Regions from separate parts of the Laedolimicola intestinihominis genome, predicted to be linked through region 2. Evidence: predicted binding sites of a transcription regulator. Region 2 holds the regulator's gene; each other region holds the start of a gene.
The links. Region 2 encodes Rex, which represses fermentation and respiration genes when NADH is low (regulators of the CRP and FNR family bind a similar motif). Its sites were predicted from a motif close to ATTGTTAANTANTTAACAAT; they were not measured.

Region 1: WMO29_RS05660 (glycerol dehydrogenase) is a predicted target of Rex. The motif match lies at 5,672-5,691, and genes of this name have one in related genera.
Region 3: WMO29_RS03945 (carbonic anhydrase) is a predicted target of Rex. The motif match lies at 5,431-5,450, and genes of this name have one in related genera.
Region 4: rsxC (electron transport complex subunit RsxC) is a predicted target of Rex. The motif match lies at 6,375-6,394, and genes of this name have one in related genera.

The regions. Positions count from the first base shown of each region.
Region 1 covers NZ_JBBMFE010000003.1:289,780-297,637, forward strand. The annotation lists gene nusA (transcription termination factor NusA) at 1-591, opposite strand, end outside; gene WMO29_RS05645 (ribosome maturation factor RimP) at 625-1,092, opposite strand; gene purB (adenylosuccinate lyase) at 1,222-2,655, opposite strand; gene purF (amidophosphoribosyltransferase) at 2,737-4,188, opposite strand; gene WMO29_RS05660 (glycerol dehydrogenase) at 4,448-5,548, opposite strand; gene WMO29_RS05665 (hypothetical protein) at 5,717-6,160, opposite strand; gene WMO29_RS05670 (DUF3990 domain-containing protein) at 6,153-6,611, opposite strand; gene WMO29_RS05675 (Gfo/Idh/MocA family protein) at 6,963-7,858, shown strand, end outside.
Region 2 covers NZ_JBBMFE010000013.1:81,759-89,616, reverse strand. The annotation lists gene WMO29_RS13065 (S8 family peptidase) at 1-139, shown strand, start outside; gene WMO29_RS13060 (NADP-dependent isocitrate dehydrogenase) at 215-1,432, shown strand; gene WMO29_RS13055 (MBOAT family O-acyltransferase) at 1,422-2,867, shown strand; gene WMO29_RS13050 (hypothetical protein) at 2,879-3,874, shown strand; gene abc-f (ribosomal protection-like ABC-F family protein) at 3,868-5,781, opposite strand; gene WMO29_RS13040 (redox-sensing transcriptional repressor Rex) at 5,968-6,615, shown strand; gene alr (alanine racemase) at 6,710-7,858, shown strand, end outside.
Region 3 covers NZ_JBBMFE010000002.1:320,926-328,783, forward strand. The annotation lists gene WMO29_RS03915 (threonine/serine exporter family protein) at 78-827, shown strand; gene WMO29_RS03920 (threonine/serine exporter family protein) at 838-1,281, shown strand; gene WMO29_RS03925 (class I SAM-dependent methyltransferase) at 1,265-2,143, shown strand; gene WMO29_RS03930 (prolyl-tRNA synthetase associated domain-containing protein) at 2,290-2,844, shown strand; gene WMO29_RS03935 (DnaJ domain-containing protein) at 3,003-3,770, opposite strand; gene WMO29_RS03940 (DUF5685 family protein) at 3,763-4,587, opposite strand; gene WMO29_RS03945 (carbonic anhydrase) at 4,738-5,304, opposite strand; gene WMO29_RS03950 (PadR family transcriptional regulator) at 5,557-5,880, shown strand; gene WMO29_RS03955 (DUF1700 domain-containing protein) at 5,877-6,569, shown strand; gene WMO29_RS03960 (hypothetical protein) at 6,566-7,426, shown strand; gene WMO29_RS03965 (PspC domain-containing protein) at 7,468-7,659, shown strand; partial or broken gene WMO29_RS03970 (sporulation transcriptional regulator SpoIIID) at 7,740-7,858, opposite strand, start outside.
Region 4 covers NZ_JBBMFE010000021.1:35,530-43,387, reverse strand. The annotation lists gene WMO29_RS15990 (NusG domain II-containing protein) at 1-51, opposite strand, end outside; gene WMO29_RS15985 (FAD:protein FMN transferase) at 179-1,249, opposite strand; gene WMO29_RS15980 (RnfABCDGE type electron transport complex subunit B) at 1,276-2,064, opposite strand; gene rsxA (electron transport complex subunit RsxA) at 2,075-2,656, opposite strand; gene rsxE (electron transport complex subunit RsxE) at 2,657-3,334, opposite strand; gene WMO29_RS15965 (RnfABCDGE type electron transport complex subunit G) at 3,338-3,961, opposite strand; partial or broken gene WMO29_RS15960 (RnfABCDGE type electron transport complex subunit D) at 3,965-4,885, opposite strand; gene rsxC (electron transport complex subunit RsxC) at 4,882-6,246, opposite strand; gene WMO29_RS15950 (ABC transporter ATP-binding protein) at 6,599-7,858, opposite strand, start outside.

The DNA of each region.
Region 1 (7,858 bases), on a different contig from region 2:
GGACAGCAGGATACGCGGTCCCTTATTGGTATCCTTTACTTCCAGGATATATACCTTGATACGCTCGGTGGGCTTGAATACCTCACCCTTTACCATCTCGTTTTCATTGAGGATGGCGTCTACCTTACCCAGGTTTACGCTGACATTGCGGCCCAGGTATCTCTGTACGACGCCGGTCACAACCTCTTTCTCCATGCCGTAATACTGGTTAAACAGAGATTTTCTCTCTTCCTCGCGGATCTTCTGCAGGATGATGTTCTTGGCATTCTGTGTGGCGATACGTCCGAATTCCTTGGATTTTACTTCCACATTCACAATGTCACCCACCTCGTACTTGGGGTCGATCATCTTCGCGTTGGACAGGCTGATCTCGGTCACATCATCCTCTACCTGCTCTACGACCTTCTTCTCCGCAAGTACGGAGAACTGGCAGGTAACCGGGTCGATATTGACCTTAATATTGTCGGCCTTGCCAAAGTGCGCCTCACAGGCTTTCAGCAGAGAGTTCTCGATGGCCTCCAGCATGGTCTCCTTGCTGATATCCTTTTCTTTCTCCAAAAGCTCCAGAGCTTCCAGCAGTTCTGTGTTCATTCTTTTCTTTCCTCCTAGTTTTTCACTCTTCTATTAAAAATCAAACGCCAGACGAATCAGCGCAATGTTGTCTCTGTCAAATATCTGTTCCTGTCCGTCCTCTGTCTCAATGGTTACCGTGTCCTTATCCCAGGCTTTTAATACGCCGCGGAATTCCTTCTGCCTGTCTACCATGCGGTAGGTGCGGATCTCCACTTCTTCGCCCTTGCTCCGGATAAAATCACGTTCTTTTTTCAGCGGTCGGCCAAGGCCCGGGGAACTGACCTCCAGAATGTAGGAATCGTCGATGAAATCGTCCCGATCCAGCAGATCGCCCAGCTCCCGGTTGACTACCTCGCAGTCATCCACCGTGATTCCGCCCGGCTTATCGATGTAAGCCCGCAGATACCAGTTACCGGCTTCTTTTACATACTCCACATCCACCAGCTCGAAGCCGTTGGCTTCCATGATGGGCATGAGAAGCTTCTCTGTCTTCTGTTCGTACTCTTCTCTCTTTGTCATAGTCTTCCTTTCCCTGGGCGGTCGTGTTTTTTATTTCAAAAACAAAGAGTGAACTTTCGTTCACTCTTTGTCGGCCGCGCTATTTATTCTATTACAATGTAGCACACTTTTTCCATAAATGCAAGGGGTTTATACGTTAATTTCTGCTTTTTCTCCGAGAATATCGCTGTATTTCTCCAGAATCGGCTTTACCACCTGTCCCAGGAACGCGTCTACCTGCTCCGGGGCGCGTCCCACATAGCGGGAGGGCTCCATAGTCTTCTTCAGATCCTCCAGGGAAAGGCCGAAGGCCGGGTCTGCGGCAATCAGCTCCAGCAGGTTATTCTCTTCGCCGTTTACCTTCACATTCTTTCCTGCTTCCATGGAAAGCTCACGGATACGCTCATGCAGCTCCTGGCGATCGCCGCCTGCCTTGACCGCGTCCATCATGATGTTCTCGGTGGCCATGAAGGGAAGCTCTGCCATCATGTGCTTGCGGATCACCTTCGGGTATACCACCAGGCCGTCTACCACGTTCAGGCACAGATCCAGGATGCCGTCGATGGCCAGGAAGCCTTCCGGAATGGACAGACGCTTATTGGCGGAGTCGTCCAGGGTACGCTCAAACCACTGGGTGGCGCTGGTGATGGCCGGGTTCAGGGCGTCCACGATCACGTAGCGGGACAGGGAAGCGATTCGCTCGCTGCGCATGGGGTTGCGTTTGTATGCCATGGCGGAGGAACCGATCTGGGATTTCTCGAAGGGCTCTTCCACTTCCTTCAGATGCTGCAGAAGGCGGATGTCGTTGGACATCTTGTGGGCGCTGGCTGCAATGCCTGCCAGCACGTTCAGGACACGGGTGTCCACCTTACGGGAGTAGGTCTGGCCGGATACCGGGTAGCACTCCCTGAAGCCCATCTTCTCCGCGATCATCGGATCGATTTTATTGATTTTCTCTTCGTCGCCCTCAAACAGCTCCTTGAAGCTGGCCTGGGTGCCGGTGGTTCCCTTGGATCCAAGAAGCTTCATGGTGGAAATCACGTGCTCCAGATCCTCCAGGTCCAGGCAGAATTCCTGCATCCACAGGGTCGCTCTCTTTCCCACGGTGGTGGGCTGGGCCGGCTGGAAATGGGTAAACGCCAGGGTCGGCAGATCCTTATACTTATCAGCAAAAGCTGCCAGCTCATTTAACACGTTGACCAGCTTCTTATGAACCAGCTTCAGGGCCTCGGTCATGACGATGATGTCTGTATTGTCGCCCACATAGCAGGACGTAGCGCCCAGATGGATGATGCCCTTTGCCTTCGGACACTGGCAGCCGTATGCGTATACGTGGGACATGACGTCGTGGCGTACCTCTTTCTCACGGGCCTTTGCCACGTCGTAGTTGATGTCGTCCTGATGGGCCTTCAGTTCGTCGATCTGCTCCTGGGTGATGGGCAATCCCAGCTCCTTCTCGGTTTCAGCCAGGGCGATCCACAGCTTTCTCCAGGTGCGGAATTTCTTATCCGGGGAAAAGATGTACTGCATCTCCTTGCTTGCGTAGCGCTCGGATAAGGGGCTTACGTATCTGTCTGTACTCATGTTTTCTCTCCTCTTTGTTTTTCCATTTATTTTACTATATTTCCCGCCATATCACAATCTTATTTTCCGGGCTTATTTTTCTTATTTTTCAAAGCTGCCCCGGATATCCTCAGTAGGCGGCGCAATGGGATACTTTCCGGTAAAGCAGGCCGTACAGTGTCCAAGCCCCTCGACCATCTCACCCAGACGCTCCTCCCGCAGATAGGCCAGGGAATCGGCTCCGATGAGTTCACATACCTCCTCCACCGTCCGGTTGTGGGCAATCAGCTGATCCTCTGCCGGCACGTCCGTACCGAAGTAGCAGGGGTGCAGAAAGGGCGGAGAGCTGACGCGCATATGGACCTCCCGGGCTCCCGCCTCCCGGAGCATCTTCACGATCCGGTCGCTGGTGGTACCCCGGACAATGGAATCATCGATCATGATAACCCGTTTCCCGTTCACCGCCTCCCGGAGCACATTCAGCTTTACCCGGACGCTGGATTCCCGGCTGCTCTGCCCCGGCTTGATAAAGGTCCGTCCCACATAGCCGTTCTTTACAAAAGCGGTTCCGTAGGGAATCCCGGACTGCAGGGAATACCCTAAGGCCGCCGCATTGCCTGACTCGGGTACGCCCACCACCAGGTCGGCCTCCACCGGGCTGTCCATGGCCAGGAATCTTCCCGAGCGAATCCGCGCCTGATAGACGCTGACGCCGTCGAAATGGGTATCCGGCCGGGCGAAATAAATATATTCAAAGATACAGCGGGCCTCCTGATCCTTGGGCAGGCAATGGCTCCGGTCAGATTCGACGCCCTTTCCCGGCGTAATGGTCACAATCTCGCCGGGCTCCACGTCCCGCACAAAGGTGGCGCCGATGGTATCCAGGGCGCAGGTCTCACTGGCCAGGATGTAAGCGTTGTCACGCTTGCCGATGCATAAGGGACGGAAGCCGTAGGGGTCTCTGGCTCCGATGAGCTTTCTGGGGGACATGACAATCAGGGAATAGGCTCCCTTGATCTTATCCATAGCCCGGGAAACTGCTTCCTCAACGCTCCCCGTGTGGATTCGCTCTCTGGCGATATGGTAGGCAATGACCTCGGAATCAATGGTGGTCTGAAAAATAGCTCCGGTGTATTCCAGCTCCCGGCGGAGCTCCGGCGCGTTGACCAGGTTGCCGTTGTGGGCTAACCCTAAGGTTCCTTTCACATAATTTAATACCAGCGGCTGGGCGTTCTCTCTGGTACTGCTGCCCGCCGTGGAATAGCGGGTATGTCCTACGCCGATATCGCCCTTCAGGGCGCTTAACTGTTCCGGCGCAAAGACCTCATTTACCAGGCCCATGCCTTTATGGCTTTTTACCACGCCTTTGGGGCCGTTCGTATCGCTGACCGCGATGCCGCAGCTCTCCTGTCCTCTGTGCTGCAGGGCAAATAAGCCGTAATAAATCGTAGAAGCCACGTCGTTGCCGTCGAAATCATAGATTCCGAACACGCCGCATTCCTCACGGAGCTTCTCGTCCTCTTCGTATTGTTCATGGATTTGTTCTCTGTTCATGGGGTACCTCCGTCCTGTGCTTTTCTTATAAAGATGCTTTTCTGTACGGATGACGGTCAGATAAGGCCGTCGGAATTTTCTCATTTAGTACGTACAAAAGTATAAACCATGATTTTTTGAAATGCAAGGGCGGATCGGGGGACGGTTATTACTTATTCTAATTGATAATTTGGTGGTTTTCTTATAAAAATGCGCAGAAAAAATCCCGGCGTCTCTGCTTTTTCGGTCAGGGGCGCCGGGGTGCGAAATGTTTTTGGTTTTATGCTTCGCCGAGGAAATATTTTCCGTACCGGTCTGCAGCGAGGATAGCCGCGTAAACGGACTCCGGCGTTACTTCAAAGGGCATATTGTGCAGCGTATCATTTTCCGCGCAGGCAGCTTCGGCAACCGCCATCAGCTTCTCCTTCGTGGGATTCTCAATTCCAAGCTCCTTCAGGGTCACAGGCAGGCCCAGCTCGATACACCAGTTGATGATATCCTCCAGCTCGTCCGCCGGAATATTCTCCAGAACCAGCTGGGTAATGGTGCCGAAGGCAACCTTCTCGCCATGGTACATGTGATGACACTCCTCCAGAACGGTAAAGCCGTTGTGGATAGCATGAGCTCCGGCCAGACCGCCGCTCTCGAAGCCGATGCCGCTGAGCAGAGTATTGGCCTCGATCACCTTCTCCACTGCCTCGGTGCAGGCTCCCGCTTCCAGAGCCAGCTTCGCCTTTACACCCTCATCCATCAGGGTATCAAAGCACAGCTTAGCCAGAGCCATCGCCGCTCCCGTCACCTTGCCGCCCGCGCAGGTCATTGCCCCGCTGGTCTTGCAGGCACGCGCCTCAAAATACGTCGCCAGCGCGTCGCCCATACCGGACACGGTCAGACGAACCGGGGACTTGGCGATGATTTCCGTATCCATCAGGACCATATTCGGGTTCGCCGGAAGGAACAGATACTCCTCAAATACCCCTGCGTCTGTATAAATAACGGACAGCGCGCTGCAGGGAGCGTCTGTGGACGCGATGGTCGGGCAGATCAGCACCGGCGCCTTCTCATAATAAGCTACCGCCTTGGCTGTATCCAGAATCTTACCGCCGCCGACGCCAATCACCAGGTCGCAGCCGTTCTTCTTCATTATCTCCATCAGACGGTTGATCTCTGTCTTGCTGCACTCTCCGTTGAAATAATCCAGAACCGGTTCGCAGCCGGAATCCCGGAACGCAGTCTCCAGAGTCGTTCCCAGTCTCTTATGGCCGGACGCTGTCACCAGCACCAGAGCCTTCTTTCCATAGGTCTTTGCGTAGGTACCAAGCTTCTTCAGTTCGCCTGCTCCCTGTACATACTTGCCGGGACTTGTCAAAATCTTTGCCATGATAAAATCCTCCTGTCATATGATTGCTTTCCATTTTATAGTTACCAGATAGCAGCATCACCATACGGCCTGCAGCGTTGATCTGTTATCTTTCCAAAGAGTATTATAATGCTCCGGCATTTGATTGTCAATATTTTAACGTTATTTTTTTATCAATCTCATTCAGAATTAATCCAGCAGTTTTCCTTCCCGATAAGACCACTCCAGATAATCCGGATTCTGATAATATAGGTCCGAATTAAAATTCGATATGGCGTCGCTGATAAAGGAAGAAAATATCTTCATCAGTTCTTCCGCTTCTTTCCCCGGCTCTGCGCAGTCTTCTACCATAATACTGTAGAGTTTCCCGATATCCAGATAACTGGGAACCGAGTATTTGCAGCCGGATAGGGTATCAAAATCTCCCTGCTCTATCCCGTAATAGGAAATTACCTCGTCGCTGACCTGCTCAAAGCTGAGACAATGGTTCACTTCCGCATCCCGAAGCAGTTTTTCTATTCCTTTTATCCCAATGGCCCGGACAATATCTCCCCGGTGATTCCTGGTTTCTCGCCCAATATATTCGATTAGAGCACAGACATAGAAATAATCGTTACGTTCTTTTTCAGTCATAGAGTACCTCGCTGGTTATAAATGTCAGACAATCAAGTGCAGATAACGTATGAAAGCTTATCTGATGCGTCGGATATTTAAACTCTGCCAAAACCCAGAACTGCTTTCTGTTAATTCGTCCCGAAAGATAATCATTTACATAATTCCACACAGTATCATTTGCCATCGGTCCTTCTACAATATCGTAATCATGCGTTTTTCCACTTCGGCATGCAGCAATAAAGTCCAGCCATTCATCTGAGATCTCCGGGAACTTCCGAATCTTCAGTTTTTCATTCGGCTCATACTTATAGTAATTAATGACTGGTTCACCCGGTCCTCGATTCGCCCATCTCACAGCCTGTTGTATATTATTCGTGCAATAAAATCCCCACGAAAAATCTTTGGTATACCTTGCTTTCCTTATCTCCGGATATCGAACAATCTCTTTACTTGCATGATATAATTCCATATTTTGAGTACCTCATAATCCAAATGGTTCCATGGTGTTATTTCTTATCATACCATGGAACCGTGGAAAAAACCAGATTATTTACTTTGAGCCTGTGTCAGAATTATGTTCTATCTTATATGTCAGCTCACAATGCACATTATAATCTTCTGTAATCAATCGTTTCATTGTGATTTCCTCCTGTATTTTCTATATTTAAGCATACAAAAAAGACCATCTTACATGGATTTTTCCATATAATATGATCTTGCTTCTCTTTCGTCGTTTCTTTTCTTGACTTTCCTTCCCCTGCCCCCTATCCTATAAGTAATCCTTCATTTACAGGAAATTTTTTTGGAAAAGGAGCTTCTTATGAATCCGCTTCGTATCGGCATTTTAAGTACCGCCTCTATCGTTCCGCGTTTTGTAGGCGCGGCCGGCACCCTGGAGGACTGTGTAATCACAGCTCTTGCTTCCCGGAACCTTGCCCGGGCAGAGGAGAAGGCTGCGCTTTTTAGGATTCCGCAGGCTTTTGGCAGCTACCAGGAGCTGAGCGCCTCCGATGACGTTGATATTGTCTATATCGCCACGATCAACAGTGAGCATGCTTCCTGTGCCCGGCTGGCATTGGAGCATGGAAAACACGTATTCTGTGAAAAGCCATTTGCGCTGAAGCCCGACGAGATCCGGGATCTTTTTTCCCTGGCCCGGGCGAAAGGACTTTTTGTAATGGAGATGCAGAAGTGCGTCTTTCTCCCGGTGATACAGGAGTTGAAAAAGCGCATCCGGGCCGGGGAATTTGGCCGGATTACTATGGCAGATTTTTCCAGCTCCTTCGACGCAGGCTATAACAGCTGGATGTTTGACGCATCCAAGGGCGGCGGTCCACTGTTCAGCAATGCCAGCTATAGTCTGCAGCTGATGCAATACCTCTTTGATTCCTTTGCCGTGGAGCAGACCGGGCTTTGCACCCGCGCGGACAGTCCTGTAGAAAATCAGTTCGCGGCTGTCATGCGCATGGACAATGGAATTCTCTTTACCAATAAGACCAGTACGGCCTCTGAAACCATTCACATGGGCTATCTCTACGGGGAAAAGGGCTATATTGAACTTCCGGATTACTGGAAGGCGCGAAGGGCGGTTCTTCATTTTAAAGGACAGGATCCGATAGAGCTTACCTGTCCCTGTGAGTTTGAGCTCCGCTATGAACTAGAGCATGCCCTTGCCTGTATCCGTAAGGGGCTCAGCGAAAGCCCTGTTATGACGGA
Region 2 (7,858 bases):
GACGATGGGAACACTGGAAATCAAACAGCTGTTGGTTCGCGGCGCGGATCGAAGCGCGTCCCTCCTTTATCCCAACCGCTCCTGGGGCTACGGTTCCTTGAATCTCTATCAGGCATTTGCGGCGCTGGGACGATTTTGAACTTGCAGTCCCAGGGGGAATCGTCTATAATAAAGAACAAAGCGCGGAAAAACGCAAACCCTAGGAGGACCTACGATGGAAAAAATTAAGATGACAACTCCGCTGGTAGAGATGGACGGAGATGAGATGACACGGATTCTCTGGAAGATGATTAAGGATGAGCTTCTTCTTCCATTTGTTGATTTAAAGACCGAATATTATGACCTGGGACTGGAACACCGGAACGCGACGGACGATCAGGTGACTGTGGACGCTGCAGAAGCTACCAAAAAGTACGGTGTGGCGGTGAAATGTGCGACCATTACCCCTAATGCGGCTCGCATGGAGGAGTACGATTTAAAACAGATGTGGAAGAGTCCCAATGGTACCATCCGGGCGATTCTTGACGGAACAGTATTCCGGGTTCCGATTATCGTAAAGGGCATCGAACCATATGTAAAAAACTGGAAGAAGCCAATTACCGTTGCACGTCATGCTTATGGTGATGTATACAAGGCTGCGGAAATGCGGATTCCGGGTCCCGGAAAATGTGAGCTTGTATTTACCGGTGAGGATGGAACCGAGCTGCGCGAGACTATCCATGACTTCAAAGAGGGCGGCGTGGTACAGGGCATGCACAATCTGGAGAGCTCCATCGAAAGCTTTGCCAGAAGCTGCTTTTCCTACGCGGTTTCCCAGAGGCAGGATTTGTGGTTTGCCACCAAGGATACGATTTCCAAGAAATATGATCATTTCTTCAAAGATACCTTCCAGGAGATTTATGAGAAGGAATATAAAGAACAGTTTGAGAAACTGGGCATTACCTATTTTTATACGCTGATCGATGACGCGGTAGCCCGTGTGATCAAGTCCGAGGGTGGTTATATCTGGGCCTGCAAGAATTATGACGGCGACGTCATGAGTGATTTGATTGCCACTGCCTTTGGCTCATTGGCTATGATGACCTCTGTGCTGGTATCTCCGCATGGATATTACGAATATGAGGCGGCACACGGAACCGTACAGCGCCATTATTACAAGCATTTGAAGGGCGAGGAGACCTCTACCAATTCCATGGCGACCATCTTCGCATGGTCCGGCGCCTTAAGAAAGCGCGGAGAGCTGGATCAGAACCCGGCCCTGACAGAGTTTGCGGATAAACTGGAGCAGGCTTCCATTGCAACCATTGAAAACGGAAAAATGACCAAAGATTTGGCGCTAATTACGACCCTTCCGAATCCGACGGTGCTTTCCAGCGGTGATTTTATCAAAGAGATCCGAAAGACCTTAGAGGAACTTTTAAATGCTGTTTAATTCCAATGCATTTTATATATTTTTGCCTATTGTATTTGTGATTTACTGGCTGACGCCCCCGAAACACAGGTGGGGCGTCCTGCTGGTATCCAGTTACTACTTTTATATGAGCGCCAACGCGAAATACATTTTGCTGATTCTGCTGACTACGGCAGTCTCTTACGGAACGGCACTCGTGATTGAGAAAACAGAAGAACAGAAGAAAAAGAAGCTATGTATGGGTCTGGCCCTGCTGGTCTGCCTCGGTCTTTTGTTCTTTTTCAAATACTTTAATTTCCTGAGCAGTTCTGTGACAGCGCTTCTGGCGCGTGCATCGATTTCCATGAGCCCGGTGACGCTGAAGCTGGTGCTTCCGGTAGGTATCTCGTTCTATACTTTCCAGACGCTTGGATATGTGATCGACGTCTATAAGGGAAAGACGAAGGCCTGCCGCCATTTTGGAAAATACGCGGCCTTTGTGTCCTTTTTTCCGCTTCTGCTGGCCGGTCCCATTGAACGGGCGGAGCATCTGATGCCGCAGATAGAGGAAGAACATCATTTTGAGTATGACAAGGCTATCCGGGGTGCCAAGCTGATTGCATGGGGCTATTTTAAGAAAATTGCCATTGCGGATGTGCTTTCCTCCAGCGTGGATATTGTATACAATCAGGTGACAAGTTTTACAGGTCTGGCTCTTGGCGTGGCGACACTTTTTTATGCCTTCCAGGTTTACTGTGATTTTTCCGGTTATTCGGATATTGCCCGGGGGGTGGCCTGTCTTTTTGACATTGATCTGGTCAATAATTTCAAGAGCCCTTATTTCGCGGCTTCTGTGAAAGAGTTTTGGGCCAGATGGCATATTTCTCTGTCCACCTGGTTCCGGGATTATGTATATATTCCGCTGGGCGGCAGCCGTGCCGGAAAATGGAAGACGTACCGGAATCTGCTTGTGACCTTTCTGGTAAGCGGTCTCTGGCACGGGGCCAGCTGGACTTTTGTGATCTGGGGCGGACTTCACGGCGCGGCGCAGATATTCGAACGGATCTGGAATCAGTATTTCCCACCCGGAAAAGAGGGAAAAAACAGGTTCCGAGTACTTCTGACTTTTGCCTTTGTGACCCTGGCCTGGCTGTTTTTCCGGGCAAATACCATGTCAGACGCAATTTATATTCTGACCCATCTCTTTGACGGCATTACCCATCCTTTGAGTTATGTGAAGGAATGTTACGTGGCCTTCAAAAAAGCCGGGCTGATTCAGAGCAACGAACTGAAGCTGGTGCTGTTCTGGGTGGTGCTGCTTATGGCGCACGATTATATTGCGCTTAGGGAAGATGTATGTCAGTGGTTTGGCCGTTTTGGTAAGCCGGTGCGCTATACATTTTATTTCGCCCTGATTTTTGTCGTGCTTTACAGTCGTCAGCTGGGCGAGTACAGTTTTGTATACTTTCAGTTTTAATGAGGACATCTATGAGACGATTTTTACGTAAAATTGCGCCGTTTGTGATTTTTATCCTGATTCTGGAGCTGGCCATTCCCATGGCGGTGGATCCTTACAATGTTTTTCATTGGCAGAAAATCCGGGATAATGGGGTAGAGCCCAACAGCAATTACATTAAAATGCAGTACATCCTGCATAATCCGGACAAGTTTGATTCATTCCTGTTCGGTTCCTCCCGGACTGGCTTTGTGGACACAGAAAAAATTCCAGATGGAAAATGGTACAATATGTCCTATTCAGAAGGACTGCCGGCGGAGCATCTGGAGAACCTGCAGGAGATGATTGCCAATGGAATCATTCCGAAAAATGTCATGATCGGCGTGGATAATATTTCCGCCTTCGTGGATCCGTCCCTGCATCAGAATCAGTTTTACCGGATCCCCTATCCGAGGACAGATAGACTGGGATTTTATGGAAAATACCTTAGCATTAAGGGCGTTCTGCTGTCCTTGGATGTGATTCGAAATCATGAAGTGACCGATCCGGATTATGTGGAACGCTATTATCGGAGCGGAAGTACGCTCCGGGATCCGTCTCTTGGCGGAACCTTCAAGGACGATGTGCCCTACTGGGACGATTATTATACCGATTATATGGCTGATTCGCTTCTGGACATCCGGCGGATTCGGGAATTGTGCGAAGAGTATGGGATTAACCTGATTGTGTTTACCAATCCGCTTTATTACCGGACCTATCAGGAGTCCAAGCATTTCGGTTACGATCAGTACCTGGGATGGCTGGCCGGAGCAGCGGGGAGCTTTTATAACTTCAGCGGGGAAAATGCCGTGACCATGGATAAGAACTATTTTTATGAATCCAGTCATTATACAGAAGTGGTGGGAGATATGATTATCGACCGCATCTTTAACGGGGTGACGGATGAGAGCCTGGAAGATCAGGGCTTCGGCATGTATGTGACAGAAGACAATTTAGCCGAATTTAATGAAGCGCTGGCCAATCATTGAGCCAGCGCTTCCCATTGTTCGTATAGAATTTCAAGACGGGCCGCAATGGCCTCCTTTTCTTTGTGAAGTTTCATGCATTCCGCCACATTCGTGTAGACGGATTCCTGAGTCAGAAGCTGATCGATTTCGCCGTCCCGGGTCTCCAGGTCGAAGATTTCCGCTTCCGTCTTTTTGAAATCATTTTCCCGTTTCCTCTGACGTGCCTGTTCCTCTTTCTGCTGTTTCCAGTCCAGTTTTCCTGCAGATTCCGGTTCTGCCGCTTTGGCCTCCGGAAGCTCCGGGTTCTGCGTCTTCGGCGTCAGAATATCATGCTTTTCTAGATAATAATCGTAATTGCCGATATAATTGACTAACTGTCCGCCGGTCAGATCGAGGATCCGTGTGGCGGTTGTATTGATAAAATAACGGTCATGGGAGACATAAAGCACGGTGCCGGTGTAGCGGTTCAGGGCCTGCTCCAGAATCTCCTTGGAGACGATGTCCAGATGGTTGGTGGGCTCGTCAAGAATCAGAAAATTGGCCTCGGAGAGCATCAGCTTCGCCAGAGAGACACGTCCCCGTTCGCCGCCGGAGAGCTCCGAGATTCGTTTGAACACATCGTCGCCGGTGAAAAGAAAAGCGGCCAGGGTGCTTCGAATCGTTGTATTGTCCAGATCCGGGTAAGCGTCGGAAATCTCTTCAAACAGTGTCTTTTCCGGGTGCAGCACGTGATGCTCCTGATCGTAATAACCGATATGAACCTTGGAGCCCAAGGTAAAGGAACCGCTGTCAGCTTCCAGTAATCCATTCAGAATCTTTAATATTGTAGTTTTTCCGGTTCCATTGTTGCCGATAAGAGCTACCCGTTCGCCGCGCTTAACGTCGAAATTCAGATCCGTGAAGAGGGTCTGGCTGCCAAAGGATTTGGAAAGACCCTCTACGGTCAGCACGTCATTTCCGCTGACTACCTTTGGCTCCAGGGTGATATGCATCTCAGAGCGGACTTCCGTGGGTTTCTCCAGTATATCCATCTTGTCCAGCATTTTTTCGCGGCTTTCAGCCCGTTTGATGGATTTTTCCCGGTTAAAGGATTTCAGTTTTTGGATGACCTCTTCCTGATGTTTGATTTCCCGCTGCTGATTCAGCCAGGCATGCATGCGGGCTTCCCGAAGCTGTGATTTCTTCGCGGCATAGTCGGAGTAATTGCCCTGGAAGGTGGTCACCTCGCCGGCGTCAATCTCGATAATCTTCGTGGCGATCCGGTTCAGAAAATACCGGTCATGGGCAACCACCAGAACCGCGCCGTCGTAGTTCAAAAGAAAGGTTTCCAGCCAGGCGATGGAATTCATGTCCAGGTGGTTGGTGGGCTCGTCCAGCATAATGAGATCCGGATGGGAGAGCAGAAGCTTGCCTAAAGATACGCGGGTCTTCTGACCGCCGGACAGCTTGTTGACATGCTTCTCGAACTCTTCCTCTTCAAACCCCAGTCCCTTCAGGACGCCGACCACCTCGCTCTTATAGGCGTAGCCGTTTTTAAGTTCAAATTCATGGTTCATGCGGGTATACTGCTCCAGCGCCATATCCAGCGCAGTGCCGGACAGCTCCTTCATCTGCGCTTCGATCTCCCGGATACGGGTCTCCAGATCGATAACGTCCTGCTTGACCGTCAGCAGCTCCTGGTAAATGGTATGATCACTGTTCAGATCCTGATGCTGTGCCAGATAGCCGATGGTTTTGCCTTTTGCCAGAACCACCTCGCCGGAGTCTGCTTCCATTTCCCCGATGATGATTTTTAAGAGGGTGGATTTGCCTGCGCCGTTGATACCGACCACGGCGGCTTTTTCCCGATCCTCCATGTGGAAGGACGCGTTTTTCAGAATCACGTCGGTTCCGAAGGCTTTGTTTATATTTTGACATGCTAATATCATAAAAACACCTCTGTTTTTCGTTGTTGAATGTCACATGAAGTCTATTATAGCGAAAAATACAGGATTGAACAAGATAAAATCTACGATTCTTTCAGAAGAATCCAGTAAAAAGATTGACAAAAAATTTGCTTTTCGATTATAATAAAAACAGTTTTGAAAGATTTATTGAGGGATGTGCAGAATATTATGGAAGAGAGAGAGATCTCAAAAGCAGTTATCAAGCGGCTGCCGCGCTATTATCGCTATCTCGGAGAACTGATGGAAAATGGAGTAGAACGTATTTCCTCCGGCGAGCTGAGTAAACGGATGAGTGTCACGGCGTCACAGATCCGGCAGGATCTGAACAACTTTGGCGGTTTTGGGCAGCAGGGGTACGGATACAATGTCAAATATCTGTATGAGGAAATCGGCAAGATTCTGGGCCTTGACAAGAAACATAACATGATCATCATCGGCGGTGGTAATCTGGGACAGGCTCTGGCCAATTATGTGGATTTTGAAAAACGCGGTTTCTACATAAAAGGCATTTTTGATGTAAATCCTATTTTAAAGGGCTTAAGCGTCCGGGGCATCCAGATTCACATGCTGGAGGATCTGGAGAGCTTCATCAAGGATGAAGATATTCAGATTGCGGCATTGACACTGCCAAAGTCCAAGGCAGAGGAGATGACGAAGCTTCTGGTTCAGTATGGAATCAAGGCTATCTGGAATTTCGCCCATATCGATCTGGATGTTCCGTCGGACGTCCTGGTAGAGAATGTTCATTTGTCAGAGAGCCTGATGCAGCTTTCTTACAATATTACACGGTATGAGAAAGAGCATCCCCGTTCCTGACGGAGTATCGGAGTGAAGTATGATAAAAGGGAGCTTTTGGCTCCCTTTTGCATGTAAACGCATAGTATATTAAGGATAGTGAGGAGTGTCAGACGTGAAAGGATATAAGCGCGTGGCGGCTTATGTGGATTTAGATGCCATAGAAGATAATTTTGAGGCTATGAAGGCAAACCTGAAAGAAAAAACAAGAATTGCGGCTGTAGTGAAGGCCAACGGGTATGGACATGGAGCAGCGCCCATTGCTAGAATGATAGAAAAGAAGGATTATCTGTGGGGCTTTGCGGCAGCGACCATTGAAGAAGCTGCAGAGCTTCGAAGAAATGGCATTCAAAAGCCAATCCTGATTCTGGGGTACGTATTTCCGGAGGATTATGAGGAGCTGGTGCGCCTGGATATCCGCCCCACAGTATTTCGCCTGGATATGGCGAAGGAACTGTCTGCGGAAGCAGTTCGACAGCAAAAAGAAGTGAGTGTTCATATTAAAGTAGATACCGGTATGAGCCGGATTGGATTTGCGGATACCAAAGAGAGCGTGCAGGATGTCTGCGCTATCAGTAAGCTTCCGGGCATCAGGATGGAGGGGCTGTTTACCCATTTTGCCAAATCTGACGAGCTGGATAAAGCGGCTACCGAGAAGCAGCTTGCCCGGTACTGCGCGTTCCGGGAAGCCTGTGAGGCAGCCGGCGTGAAATTTCAGATTCATCACTGCTCCAACAGCGCCGGCATCATTGATTTGCCGGAGGTAAATCTGGATATGGTACGGGCTGGTATTACGGTATACGGTCTGTATCCTTCCGACGAGGTGAAGAAGGAGCTGGTTCCCCTGAGACCGGCGATGGAGATGAAAAGTCATATTGTACATGTAAAGACCATCGCGCCCGGAACGGAAGTAAGCTATGGCGGCATTTATACGGCTGATTCTGCGCGCCGGATTGCTACCGTCCCTGTGGGCTATGCGGACGGGTATCCGAGAAGCCTGTCCAATAAGGGCGTGGTACTGATCGCTGGTAAGCGGGCGCCTATCTGCGGCAGAGTCTGTATGGATCAGATGATGGTAGATGTGACGGAGATTCCGGAAGCAGTTCCGGGCATGGAAGTGACCATGTTTGGCAAAAACGGAGAAGCGGTTCTGTCCGTGGATGAACTGGCGGAGCTGTCCGGGCGGTTTAACTACGAATTTGTCTGTGATTTGTCCCAGCGCGTTCCGCGGATTTATCTGCGGCACGGGCAGGTGTCTGAGATT
Region 3 (7,858 bases), on a different contig from region 2:
TGACCCGCTTCTCTTACATAGGTATAATGGGCATAGATTATTCTCAATACAAAATCAGGTATAAGGAAATCAGACAAATGGATTACAAACTTTTGCTCGACACCGCCGTCATGGCGGGGGAGCTGATGCTGGCCAACGGGGCTGAGACCTACCGGGTGGAGGATACCATGCAGCGGATGCTGGAGCTGTCGGGGCTGAAGACCGCCGAAGCTTTCGTGATGGTGACCGGCTTTCTGGTCACTCTGGACGACCCGTCCATCCAGTCCATGACGGTGACCCGCCGGATTCACAGCCGTGGCACGAACCTGAGTATCATCGACGAAATTAACAGTATTTCCAGAGGACTCTGCAGCGGGGAGCTGGAACTGAAGGAAGCCTTCCGGCAGATAAAAAAGCTGAAAAAGGAACCGCACCCTCCCCAGGCCTTTCTGCTGGCCAACGCGGGCGTGGCCGCGGCCTTTGCACTGACCTACGGCGGAACCTGGCAGGAGGCCTTTGTGGCGGGCGTGGCCGGATTTTTCATGGCCATCTGCCTGTATCTGTGCAACCGCATGAAGCTGCCCGCCTTCTTCGGAATCCTGCTGAGCGCCGTGGTAATCTCACTGTTCGCAGGCGGACTTCTGAAGTTTCTTCCTATTATAGGGAACCTGGATTCCATCATCATCGCGGCCATCATGCCCCTGGTTCCCGGCGTAGCCATCACCAACGCGGTCTTTGACACCCTGCACGGGGATTATATCTCCGGCTCCGCCCGGATGATGGAGGCCTTTGTGGTCGCCGCCTCTGTAGCTATGGGTATTGTCATCGGACTTCGTTTCATTCAGTAAGGAGGCTTTTATGCTGATACAGGTTATCGGCGCGTTTTTTTCCGTTGTGGCCTTTTCTTTTCTGCTGCACGTACCGCGCAAATATATCATCTGGGCCGGTTTCACCGGCGCGGTGGGCTGGTGGATCTATCTGTTTCTCATCGGAATCAATCTGTCTGTGGCCATGTCCACCTTTCTGTCCGGCTGTCTCGTCTCCCTCTGCGGCCAGATTTTCGCAAGGGTCCTGAAGGCTCCGGTCACGATTTTCGTCATCCCGGGCATCTTACCGCTGGTGCCGGGCGCGGGCATGTTCCGCATCGCCCACTCTGTCATCCGTTCCGACGGAATGACTTCCTATTATATTATTCAGACACTGATTGTGGCGGGAATGATCGCCCTGTCCATCATGGTGGTGGACAGTATTTTCCGCTTATTTTTAAAGACCAAAGGAGATTGTCATGTGGATCGCAGATAACTGGACCGATTATGAGATACTGGATACTTCGAAAGGAGAAAAGCTGGAACGCTGGGGCGACTATCTGCTGGTGCGTCCGGATCCCCAGGTTATCTGGGATACGGAGCGAAAGCTGCCTGGCTGGAAGCGCATGAACGGCCATTACCACCGCAGCAAAAAGGGCGGCGGCGAGTGGGAATTCTTCGACCTGCCGGAGCAATGGACCATCCAGTATCCCCTCTGCCAGGGCAAGAATACCTTAACATTCAATCTGAAGCCCTTCAGCTTCAAGCATACAGGCCTCTTCCCCGAGCAGGCTGCCAACTGGGACTGGTTCGGTGAAAAAATCCGCAATGCCGGACGTCCCGTAAAGGTACTGAATCTCTTCGCCTACACCGGCGGAGCCACACTGGCCGCCGCTGCCTCCGGAGCTTCTGTCACCCATGTGGACGCTTCCAAGGGCATGGTAGGCTGGGCAAAGGAAAACGCCCGTTCTTCCGGACTGGGCGAGGCTCCTATCCGCTGGATTGTAGATGACTGTGTAAAATTCGTGGAGCGGGAAATCCGCCGCGGCAACCATTACGACGGCATTATCATGGATCCCCCCTCCTACGGCAGAGGACCAAAAGGAGAAATCTGGAAAATTGAAGAGGCGATCCATCCGCTGATTCGCCTGTGCGCGCAGCTTTTAAGCGATGAGCCGCTGTTTTTCCTGGTGAATTCCTATACCACCGGGTTGGCTCCGGCAGTACTGACCTATATGATTGCCACAGAGCTGAAGAAGTTTCACGGTACTGTCGATTCCCAGGAGGTGGGGCTGCCCGTAACCGCATCCGGGCTGGTGCTGCCCTGCGGCGCAAGCGGACGCTGGGAAACTAAATAGCTTTTTACAAAGTCAATGGCGGCTGGAGGTTCCGGCCGCTGTGTTTCTGTCTAAATGCTAAGGTTTCTTTTACATTCCAGATTATGTTTCATGGGATGCCCATTCGAAGCCTCTGTAATATTTAAAAGTTCAAAGGAGGAATCATTATGAGTAGCATTTATATTGACCCGCAGGTTTACACCGGCCGTCCCGTCAGCCCGGAGGGCCGTCTGGAAAAGGAAATGGCTGTCTATGACCTGCTGGATGAACTTCGGATTCCCTACACCCGTGTGGATCATGAAGTAGCCATGACCATCGAGGAATGTCAGGGCGTGGATCAGCTTCTCGGTATTGAGATCTGTAAAAATCTGGTGCTCTGCAACGCCCAAAAAACGAAATTCTACCTGCTGCTGATGCCCGGGGATAAGCAGTTCAAGACCAAAGACCTGTCCAAACAGATCGGTTCTTCCCGCCTCTCCTTTGCCCCGGCGGAGTATATGGAGAAACTGCTGAATGTGACGCCGGGATCCGCCACGGTTATGGCCTTGATGAATGACCCGCACAATCAGGTACAGCTCATCATCGATGAGGACGTGGCCGCCCATGAGGAATTTGGCTGCCATCCCTGCATCAATACGTCCAGTCTGCGGATGAAGACGGAGGATATGCTGGAGAAGTTTCTGCCGGCGGTGCATCATGAAGCTATTTTTGTGAAGCTGTAATAAAGCCTCTGGCGTTCCAAGTTTAAAATTTCACCTGCCACGCCGATTCTTTGATTCTATTTATATTTGATTTCAGTTTTCTAAGCATTAAAAAAAGAGAGGCGTTCTTCTATTATTATATATGGAAAGAACGAATCTCTTTTATTTTCACACTCTGCTTAGCATCTGCAGAACATACAGAACAGCTGCGCCAGACAGAAGCTTCTGCACAGCTTATCCATGCCTTCCGCCTGCCGCTGATAGGACTGACTGTTCTGGCTGTATACATTTTCCGCATAACGGAAGCTCTGGAGTGTCCGCTGATAAAGCGGGTTATTCGGCTCTAACTGCAATGCTTTCTGAATCTGTGCCACCGCCAGCATCTGATTATTCAGACCATAGTTGGCCAGGGAGCTTAAATAGTACCATCGGGCGTTCCGCTCAGCGCCGGGCATACCGTTCAGCACCGAATCCGCGAACTGGTATTTTCCCATATTGATGAAGTCTATGGCCTGACGCATGGTTTCGCTGTCGGTGCAGACCTGCCGGGGGCGCTCCGGTCCCATGCGCATCCCCCAGAAACCGAAGAAATCCTCGAAGCTTCCAAAACCGCCGTAAGGGCCGCTGCCATAAGTGCCATTTCCACTATTTCCATACGGACCGCTGCCAAAGGGACCATTTCCAAAAGGATTCTGCCCGTAACTGCCTGCTCCGCCATAACTGCTCTGCCCATAGCCGCCATAGCTCTGCTGCTGTCTCCGGTATTTCTCCGGGTTATTCAGCATATCGTAGGCCTCGTTAAGCTCGTTCATTTTCTCCGCTGCCTGCGGATCGTCCGGATGAAGATCAGGATGGTATAATTTTGCCTTCTGACGATAGGCTTTTTTTATCTCTTCCCTGGTGGCGTCCCGGGACACCCCAAGTACTCTGTATGGATCGTCAACCATCCGTTTTCTCCTTTCCACGTATTTTCGCGTAATACTGCTGCCAGATGCCACCGTAGAGGATATCACGGAGCAGGTGTTCGTCCTGCACCAGCGGCAGCTTTTCAAAGACCTCCATGGCATTACCCAACGGAAGCCCCAACACCGGTTCCATCTCTTCCGGTTTTTTCTTCATCTCAAAAAGAGGGTTATAGTTACCCGTTTTCATGTCCTTTTTATAATCCATAGTCGCATCCATCAGATAGATGAAGCGACCCAGCTCGTAGCCGAAGACCCTGAGACTGTTGCTCCAGAAATCCTCCTCGTACACAAAGAGCTCCGAGAGCATCTTGCCGGAACAGTTGATGGCCTGATCTGCATTGGCGCCCGGCGCCTGCTCGATGAAATCCAGCTCCTGGAGACTGTCTGTGATGGCCTTGCACTGACGGGGGTAAGCCTTTTCCACTTCGTCATAGGCCTTTTTCAGCTTATCACCATACCAGCGTTTTCCGGCCTTTTTTTCATCCTTCCAGTCATCCAGTGCCTTATAATAAGCCAGGGCCACGGTCATATCCGCCGCGTATTCCGTAAAACGGTTCTCCACGCCGCTGCGGGGCCGCAACGGATGGATGCCGCAGCGGAAATCCGTCGTCTTCTCTTTCGGCTCATACAAAGAAGAAAGGAACAGAATCACAAAAGTCATATCGTAGCTTAAGCTCATCCGCTCCAGTTCCCCATATCTCATTTTCAAATTTCTGCAGAGTCCACAGTAGACGCTCTGGTAGCGCTCCTGCTCTTCCTTTGAAAGCTTCGAACGATTACATTCTATATATCCGAACATTCGCTCACTCCTTTATGCTTCACGGCTTCGCGAATTCATTTTCCTCACAATGCTGCTTAGTATTTAATCTTACCATGCATCCTGTCAATGTCAATGGCTTTCACAGTTCTTTTAGACTCTTTCTTCTTTTTTAATTTTTTACAGATTTCTCTAAAGGAATTCTACCCGGCCATCCTCGATGTGGTAAACCGCGCCGACCACCTGCATTCCTTTCTCTTCCATTTTCGCGATATCCAGGCTGTGCTCAATGAGCGCCATACTGCGCCGGACATTCAGACAGCAGGCTTTGAAATCATCCTTCTCGTCGCCGATGGCCAGCTTAATCTCGTCGGTAATGAACTTGATATAGCCTTCCGGATCGTGATGAATCGCCGCGTCCACCGCGCCGCAACAGGTGTGGCCCAGCACGACGATAAGAGGACTTCCCAGATGGCTGGCTGCATATTCAATGCTGCCCAGCTGATGGTCGTCGATGACATTTCCGGCTACCCGAATCACAAACAGGTCGCCGATGCCTGCCGAGAAGATGCTTTCGGGAATCACCCGCGAATCGGAACAGGTGACAACGATCGCGTAGGGATGCTGGCCGTGCTCTTTGGTATACAAGCGTAGCGCTTTGGAGATATTGCCCTTTCCGGTCTCGGAGTCCAGGTACTTTTTATTGCCGTCCTTCAGTTTCTTCATGGCCTTATCAGCCGTCATGATAAATGGTTTCATACACTCCGCCCTTTCCTCTGTTTGCGCATGTTTTCAGCGCATCCAGGTATCCCCGTAGGGGGTTTCCTCTGTTTTCTCTATTATAAAGTGTAGGTTTACAGCCTGTCAAATAAAGCCTTTTCTCCAATTATTAAGTTTTTATGAATCCTATTGACAAGATAATATTATATAACGTATAGTATAGGCATCCGATAATACTATATGATGTATAATATTATATCTTATTACAGCATAAAATAAGGAGTGGATCACATGGTTTTTAACACAGGAGCCGCTCTCCTGGACGCAATTGTGCTGGCGGTTGTATCCCATGAAGCCCAGGGCACCTACGGGTACAAGATTACCCAGGACGTCCGGCAGGCCATCGACATTTCCGAATCAACACTGTATCCGGTCCTCCGACGGCTTCAGAAGGATGGCTGTCTGGAGACCTACGATATGGAATTCGGTGGACGGAACCGCCGCTATTACCGGATTACAGAGGCCGGAACGGCGCAGTTGAATCTGTACAGGAACGAGTGGACAATTTATTCCATCAGGATTTCCAATTTGTTTGCGGGGAGTGAGAAGACATGACAAGAACGGAATTTATGAAGCAGCTTCAGGATTTGCTCTCAGATATTTCTAAAAATGAGCGGGAGGAAGCCCTTCAGTATTATAATGATTATTTTGACGACGCGGGACCTGAGGAGGAAGCCCGGATTCTGACAGAGCTTGGAAGCCCGGAGCAGGTGGCCCGGAAAATCAAAGCCGGACTGTCCGACGACGCTTCGGAGTTTTCCGAGCAGGGCTACCGGGATACGCGTTTTGACGGAAATGGGGCTGCACCTGCCGCCTCCTCTTTCATAGATTCCGAGAGCGCCGGGAAAACCGCTCCGAAAAAGGAACGGAATCTGTGGAAGCTGCTGGCCATTGTGCTTTTGTGCATTGTGCTTGGTCCCTTTGTGATTCCGGTTGGCTTTGGCCTTCTGGCAGTTCTTTTCTGCGTCCTCCTGGCAGCGCTTCTGACTGTGGCAGCTGTTCTGGTTTCCGGAATTGTCATTTTCGTTGCCGGAATCTTTGTCATCGGCGTGGGGCTCATTCAGCTCTTTACAGCACCGGTCCTGGGAATCGCTACCGCAGGCGCCGGCTGCCTGCTGACAGCTCTTGGCATTCTGCTGTCGCTGGCACTGTTATGGATTGCCCTTAAAGTAGTGCCGGTACTGGTACAGGGGCTTGTCAATCTGGTTAGGCTTCCTTTTCGAAAGGCAGGTGTGATTCGATGAAGCGTTTTACAAAAATTTCTCTTATTGCAGCCGCGGTACTGACAGTACTGGGAATTGTCGGCGTCGGCGTTGGTTTCCTGTTTGGAGCAAAGCCAAGTCAGCTTGCACAGAATCTCCATGTTCCCGCCTCTTCTTTTGCCGGGATCCGGGAACATGACAGAAACGGCTCCGGCGGCGATTCTGCTGAGCGCACTTATGATTCCACTATCCGCAAGCTGGAATTGGATGTAACGAATGCATCCGTTTCCATTGGCACCTCGGAATACAATCTTATTTCCATAAAAACGCGGAACGCCGGAAAATATTTCAAAGAATCTGTTCGAGATAGCGATACATTAATTCTGGAGGATGACCGTCCGAACGGAAATACTGCCCTGGAACTTCAGATTCTGCTTCCGGATCGGATGTTTGACGATATGGATTTGGATCTCGGCGCTGCCGAACTGACTGCCGGAAAGCTGCAGGCCCGGGAGTTTTCCCTGGATATGGGAGCCGGATCAGGAAGCATTGATACGCTGCTGGCATCAGAGGATGCGTCTATTGATGTGGGTGTAGGGGAATTGACCATCGGATATTTTGATGGTTCTGAGCTGGAACTGGAGTGCGGCACCGGTTCGCTTGCCATCATGGTTGCCGGTGAAGAACCGGATTATAATTATGAACTGGAGTGCGGCATTGGTTCCATTGATATCGGTGGTTCCAGCTATTCCGGCTTATCTTCGGAGCATTCCGTAGATAATGGCGCGCCACACACCATCAGCGCTGACTGTGGCATTGGAGAAATATCCCTGCAGTTTGACGGGGCACAGCATCGGAATCGGGAATCCGAAACGAAACATCATGGTTCTGAATTATAAGTATTACATTCGATAAAGAGACAGATAATGGAGGTTTTTATATGGGACCGAAAAAGTTATTACGTTCTAATGAAAATAAGATGATTTGCGGCGTCTGCGGAGGCATCGGTGAGTATTTTAATATGGATCCTACGCTGATTCGGCTTCTGTGGGTACTGCTGTCACTCGGAAGCTGCGGTACAGGGCTGTTGGTCTATATTATTGCCGCAGTTATTATTCCGGAAGACAATTAAAATGATACCGATTAAGATAAGGGGCTGCTATAAAGGCCCCTTATCTTATTGAATCCACATTATCAGCTGCTCCTGCTTACCTACATTCTCCCATGCTGATGCAGATATTTTTCCCGGGTCGCCAGGCCGCCCCGGATATGCCGCTCGGACTTATTTACGTCCAAAACCTTCCTGGCCTGTCTCGCGAGACCTGGATTAA
Region 4 (7,858 bases), on a different contig from region 2:
CACGATGTAAACTGCTTTTCGATTCTGTCCCGTCTTCGTTCCTTCTTCCATTCGAACCTGTTATCCTGTTACTATTCACTCCGTTCACTATAACACGCTGTGCTAAAATAGCGCCTGTGAACAATAACTTTGTTCCTTTCCTGTACTACTTTTCTTCGTTTTTCTGTCACACAGCTCCCTAACGCTCCACAATCTCCAGCCTCTGCGCCGCGTCCCTCATCTCTATCTTATCACGCAGCCCTTCCGTTGCATAGACCTTTCCGGAAGTATCCACCAGAACCAGCTCAAAGCTGTTCCCTTCATCATTTCCATGGATCCGCCAGTACTCTGCCGCATCTGCCTCGCCCATGATATAAAGAGAAGTAGACAGGGCGTCCGCCAGCATTCCTTTTTCCGATACGACGGTCACGGAAAGCAGGCCGGAATCTGCCGGATAGCCGGTGCGGGGATCCAGGATGTGGATATAGGTCTCCCCATTCTCCTCAAAATACCGCTCATAGCCACCGGAGGTAATCACCGCCCGGTTCTCCACCTCCAGCGCCAGCAGCACATCCTCTGTCCCGCTTCCAATGTCAGAGGCGGCGGTAATCTCCGGATTCCGAATTCCGATTTTCCAGTCTGTCCCGTCCGGTTTCGTCCCCAGGGTCTCGATATTGCCGCCCAGGGACACCATACCCGAAGTCACGCCGTACTCCCGGTAAAGCTCCATGACCCGGTCAGATGCATATCCCTTGGCGATGCCGCCCAAATCCACCTGCTGTCCTGAGCCCAATGTCACCTGCGCGCCCTCTATCTGAATCTGCGCAGCGTCCACCAGCGAAAGTGTGCTGGAAATTTCTTCCTGTGTCGGCACCCGATAGTCCCCGGTAGGGAATCCCCAGAGCTGCATCAGCGGGTAGACCGTCACGTCAAAAAGGCCGCCCGTGGACTGCCGGATGCTTTCCGCTTCTTCCAGTAATTTCAAAGTATCCTCAGATATCAGAAAAGATCCCGCAGCATTCAGCTGCGAGATCTCACTGGATTCATTTCCTGTGGAAAGTAAAGCATCCAGCCGCTCGATCTCCTTCATGGCCGCATCCACAGCCTCTTCTGCCTTCGGCCCATATGCGGTAAAGCTCATCACCGTATCCATGGCAAAAAGCTGCTTCGTACAGGACGCGTCCCTGTCTCCTTTCCGGTACTGCCAGATACAGCCCACCGTAATCATCAGAGCCAGTGCTCCCAGAATGACTGACATGCTTCGCTTCATTTTTTATAACCTCAGATATGTATGATTTATACCATTTCGATAACCTTCATCGGACACTTCTCCGCGCACTTACCACAGCCCACACACTTGGTATAATCCACGTGGGCCAGATTGCCGTCCACGGTAATCGCTTCGTGCTCGCACTGCTTTGCACAGATACCGCAGCCCAGGCAGCCTGCGGTGCAGGCCTTCTTCACAGCCGGTCCACGGTCGCGGCTTGCGCAGCGCACCGCTATCTTCTTGTCCGCCGGTACCAACTCGATCAGTCCCTTAGGACAGGCCTTGGCGCATTTTCCACAGCCGGCACATTTCGTCTCGTCTACGATGGCTACGCCGTTCTCCACGCGGAGCGCCCCGAACTTACAGGCCTCCACACAGGAGCCAAAGCCCAGACAGCCATAATCACATTCCCAGACTGAGATACCGGAAAGTACCGCTGCCCGGCAATCATGAATACCCACATAATTGCACCGGACAGAGGTCTTATCACAGCTGCCTGCGCAGTGTACATAGGCCACCTTTTTCTCTGCGGCTTCCGCCTGCACGCCCATGATATCGCCGATTTTCTTTACTGCTTCCGCATTGCACACCGGACAGGCATTGACCGGAGCCTTGCCCTCCACGATGGCTGCCGCTACCGCGTCGCAGCCTGCATAACCGCAGGCACCGCAGTTATTTCCCGGAAGACTTTCTCTTACAAGGCCAACGCGCTCGTCGGTCTCCACTGCGAACTTCTTGCTGACTGCCACCAGAGCTACGCCGATCAGAAGTCCGATTACGCCTACTACCAATGTCGCTATAATAACTTCCTGCATATTCTCCTCCTTATGACAGCGCCAGACCGCCAAATCCCATGAACGCAATCGCCATCAGCGCCGCGCAAATCAGCACGATGGGCGCGCCCTTTAAGGGAGCCGGCAAAGCCTCCTCATCAATACGGCTTCGGATACCTGCCAAAAGAACAATGGCAATGGTATAGCCGACTGCGGTACCGAATCCGGCCAGTACACTTTCCACAAAATTATACTCATTCTGTACGTTGGTCAGGGCCACGCCCAGAACCGCACAGTTGGTGGTAATCAGCGGCAGATAGATTCCCAGCGCCTTGTAAAGGGGCGGGGAGGTCTTCTTGGTAAACATCTCTACCATCTGTACCAGAGCCGCGATAACCAGAATAAAGACAATGGTTTTCAGATAATCCAGATTCAGCGGCGTCAGTACAAAGGTGTACAGAAGATTCGCCACTGCGGAAGCTACCGTGATGACAAAGATAACCGCTGCGCCCAGACTGAAGGACGTCTTGATATATCTGGATACGCCCAGGAAGGAACAGATTCCCAGGAACTGGCTTAATACCACGTTATTCACCAGCGCCGTTGTAATGATAATCAGAAGTAATGATTTCATTTATTTCTGCGCCTCCTTTCCTTCTTCCTTCGCATGGGCACAGGTCGCGCAGCATCCGTCGCAGCCCTGCACCATGGCGTTTGCACGATTCTTGATCTTCAGGGAATTCATAATAATAACCAGAACCGCCAGTACCAGGAACGCGCCCGGAGCCTTGATGAAAATAGCAATAGGCTTATAAGCGGACGGCATCACCTGCATGCCGAATACGGTACCTGCACCCAGAAGCTCACGGATAAGTCCGATGACAGAAAGGGAAATTGTAAATCCGAGACCCATGCCAAGTCCGTCCATGGCGGACAGAAGAGGCGGATTTTTGGAAGCATAAGCCTCCGCACGGCCCAGAATGATACAGTTTACTACGATCAGGGGAATGTAGATTCCCAGCGCGTCATAGATGTCAGGCACATAAGCCTCCATCAGAAGCTCCACTACGGTAACCAGTGAAGCTACGATGACGATATAAGCCGGCAGACGTACCGCATCCGGTATCACCTTCCGAAGCGCGGAGATGACCAGATTGGACATCACCAGTACCACCAGCGTGGATACGCCCATTCCGAATCCGTTCATGCAGGAGGTGGTAACCGCCAGTGTGGGGCACATGCCGAGCATCAGAACCAGAGTGGGATTTTCTTTTATTACACCATTATAGATGCGTTCTGTACAAGGTTTCATCGCTTAATTCCCTCCCTGTATATCATTTTCAAAGAAGTCTACCGCAGCATTCACCGCATTGACTACGGCACTGGAGGAAATGGTTGCGCCGGATACGCCGTTGATCTCGCCGGGCGCGCTTGCTCCGCCGGACTTGAACAGCGTGAATTTATCCGTCTTCACACCGTCAAACTGGCTCTTGAAAGCATCCTCTCCTACCAGAGAGCCCAGACCTGCGGTCTCGTTCAGGACCGTAAAAGAAATACCGGTTACGGTTCCGTCTGAAGCGATGCCTACAGACATCGTAATATTGCCGTCCATACCGTCGCCGCTGGCAGCGCTGATGACATAGCCTGCCACATTGCCGGAAGCGTCTTTTCCTACGATTACTTCATTGATATAAGCCTTACCGAAATCAGTTCCGTATACTTCACCGTTCAGAGCATCCACCTTAGCAGTAATTGCATCGTCATAAGCGAACTCTACTGCGTCCGGGCAGACCTCCTGATAAGAAGCTGCCTTTTCCGCCAGCTTTTGCTCGGCGATCCTGCCCTCGGTCAGCTTGTATACACCGCTTAAAGCCACGCCCGCAATCAGGGTAATGACGCAGAGCGCAATGGCTGCGGCCGGAATCTTCTTTCCGCCCACTTTCTTCTTCCGGTAACCGAATGGCGTCGGAATGGAAATCTCGTCAATGAGCGGAACAAACATATTGCAGATGATGATGGCATAGCTTACAGAATCCGCGGAACTTCCGAATACACGGAATAACGCCGCCAGAATACCGAGCACCACGCCGTAGAGCAGCTGTCCGCCGGACCCCAGAGGGCAGGTAACCGGGTCGGTCGCCATGAAGAAGGCTCCCATCACAATACCGCCGCCAGCCAGCTGCATAAGCAGGTACTGCACATCAAAGCCTTGACCGCCGAACAGAGCAATAAATGCGGTAAAGGATACCAGCACAGACACCGGAATCTCCCAGGTAATGCCGCCTACGATCAGCAGATAAATTCCGCCAAGCAGGAGTCCTGCTGTGGAACAGCCGATAACGCCGTTATTAGCTCCCAGGAAGGTCTGTACCAGGTTCACCGCATTGCCTGACGCCAGATCTGCCAGCGGTGTTGCGCTGCTGACACCGTCTACCGTATAGGTGGACATAACGCCTGCAAAGGAAATCAGCAGAAAGCAGCGTCCGGACAGGGCCGGGTTCATAAAATTATGGCCCAGACCGCCGAAGCAGCATTTGGTAAACAGAATCGCAAATACGCTTCCGAGAACCGGTATGTAAAGGGGAACGCCGTTCGGAAGGCAGAGCGCCAGGAGAAGTCCTGTGACAATGGCACTGCAGTCCGTGATCGTATTCTCTCTTCCGGTTGCCTTATCAAATAAAAACTCCGTCAGAACCGCCGCAGCAATAGACGTAAGAATCGTCACAAGCGCGGAAATTCCAAAATGGTATACGCCCATGACCGTCGCCGGAAGAAGGGCCAGAATCACGTCGCACATGACATGTCTGGTCGTAAGCTTACTCCGCACATGGGGGCTGGAGGATACATTCATCAGTTTACTCATTTCTTTGCACCTCCCTGCTGCGCCTGCGCGGCTCTCTTCTTCGCCATAATCTCAGCCTTGGTTTGCTTGAAGGTCTGCATCAGGGGCCGCTTGGCCGGACAGACATAGGTACAGGAACCGCAGGCGATACACTCCAGGCCATACAGCTTCTTCTCATAGCGGACAAAGCGTCTTCTCTTGGCCGCATCCATCATCTCCTGGGGAGACAGGCCCAAGGGACAGACTCTCATACAGCGGCCACAGCGCAGACACGCTGTTTCCTGCTGGTCTGCCAGCGCCACCGGATCCTCCCCCAGCACGGTCAGCGCGTTATTGTTCTTGCAAATCGGCACATTCAAATCAGCCAGCGCCATACCCATCATCGGACCGCCGCTTAAAAGCTTCTGCGCTTCCTTTCCATCCCGGATGCCGCCTGCAGCCTCCAGAACCTCCGCCATATTTGTTCCGATTTTCACAATCAGGTTACAGGGCTCCTTGACCGCATCGCCGGATACGGTAAAGCCACGCTCCATCAATGGTGTAGACTTGCATACAGCCTGATAAATGGCGTACATGGTCGCCACATTGTCTACCACGCAGCCCGCGTCCGCCGGGAGCATGCCAAGCTTCAGATCAATACCTGCGATGACCTGGATAATAGAACGTTCGCCGCCCTGGGGGTACTTGCATTTCGCCGCGTGAACCTTTAGCTTCTCATCGCCTGCGCAGGCCTTTTCCATGGCTGCGATGGCTTCCGGTTTATTATCCTCTATCAGGAAGACACCCTCTGCCGCCGGGAACAGCTTCAGAAGAATCCGCATACCTTCTGCCAGCTCCATGCTCCTTGTGCGCATGAGCTGATCATCGCAGGTAATATAAGGCTCACACTCCGCGCCATTCGCAATGACATAACGAATCTCATCCGCGTTCTTCGGGGCGAGCTTCACATGAACCGGGAATCCGGCTCCTCCCATTCCCACGATACCTGCTTTCTGTACACTTCCGAGAATTTCTTCTTTGCCAAGTGTCTTGTAATCGCGCTCAGCGCCGATGCCTTCTGCCAATGTGTACTGTCCGTCATTCTCGATCACTACGGACATTACCTTCGCACCGGATGCTGTTCTTCTGTTCTCAACAGCCTTTACCGTTCCGGAGCAGGAGCTGACGATGTTCGCCGATACGAAGCCGTCCGCTTCGCCGAGCAGCTGGCCTGCCAGCACCATGTCGCCCTTCTTTACCACAGGCTTCGCCGGTTTTCCGATATGCTGACTCATGGGAAATACCAGTTCGCCCTGGGGAAGATAGGTACGGTAAGACGCGTCCTTGGCGTAGCGCTTTCCGTCGTCCGGATGCACGCCGCCCTTAAATGTCTTCTTGAACATATGCTTTTTCCTTCCTTCATGCTTTTGTAGCATTTGTCTCGTATTTACTTTATCACACTTGGATTTGATATACAACTTTAGATAAAAAATAGACAATCTTAGAACAATTTCGAGATTTTTTTGACAATATTGTTAAATTTGTATCGAAAACACCATATTTATGTTCACTTTATTCTAGCGCAGAATAGAACCATATTCCAGTTTTTTTTTCAGTACAATTCTGTTTTTTACCGGAATTTCAGAACGAAAAAGATTATTTCTATATCCACATCGTAAAAAAACAGGATATCCTTCCTCTGCATCATCCAGATTTTGGAAATCCTGTTTGTATACAATTTATCTTTCTCCCAATTTATTCCAGTTCGAACTGTCCGGTATACAGCTGGTAATACCTTCCTTTGTCCGCAAGCAGCGCTTCGTGATCGCCCCGCTCGATGATTTCACCCTTCTCCAGCACCATGATAGCCTTGGAATTACGGACCGTGGAAAGCCGGTGGGCGATAACAAAGACCGTCCGGCCATCCATAATAGCGTCCATGCCCTTCTCGATGAGCCGCTCCGTTCTGGTATCGATGGAACTGGTGGCCTCGTCGAGGATCAGCACCGGCGGCTTCGCTATGGCCGCACGGGCAATGGCGATGAGCTGCCGCTGCCCCTGGGACAGATTGCTGCCGTCGCTGTAAAGCATGGTGTCATAGCCGTCCGGAAGACGCCGGATAAAGGAATCCGCATTGGCAATTCGGGCTGCCTCCCGCACCTCCTCGTCGGTGGCGTCGAGCTTTCCGTAACGGATATTATCGGCAATGGTTCCGGTAAACAGATGCGTCTCCTGGATAACCATAGCCAGGGAATGGCGCAGATCATCTTTTCGAATCCGCCGAATGTCGATGCCGTCATAGGTGATGGTGCCGGATTCCATCTCATAAAACCGGTTAATCAGATTGATAATCGTAGTCTTCCCGGCTCCGGTGCTGCCCACGAACGCAATCTTCTGACCCGGCTTGGCATACAGGGAGATCCCATTTAAAATATGCTTTCCCGGCACATAGCCGAAGACCACATTGTCGAATTTCACATCACCCCGGAGTTTCCGCAGCTCCGTCCTGCCGCCCGGCTCCTCCGCCGGAAGCTTCCACGCGAAATGACCGGTGTGCTCCGCGATTTCTTTGAGCGTTCCATTTTCTTCCAATACATTGCAGAGGGTCACATCGCCCTCGTCCGCCTCAGGCTCGGCCTCCATCAGATCGAAGATCCGCTCTGCCCCGGCAAGAGCCGTCAGAATCTGGTTAATCTGGGCCGTAAACTGGTTCATAGGCAGGGCGCTCTGGCGCACAAACACCAGATAGGATGACAGGCTTCCGATATCCAGAAAGCCGTTCAGAGTAAAGATACCGCCCACACAGGCCGATACCGCGTAATTCAGATAGGAAAGGCTGACCACCGTGGGCACCTGCATACCTGTGTAGGTCAGGGCGTCTGTGGACTCCTTCCGCAGATTTTCATTGAGACCGCAGAAAATATCGAAATTGATTTTCTCATGATTGAAGATTTTCTCCACCTTCTGACCCGCCATCATTTCCTCCGCAAAGCCATTAATTTTGCCAAGCTCTGC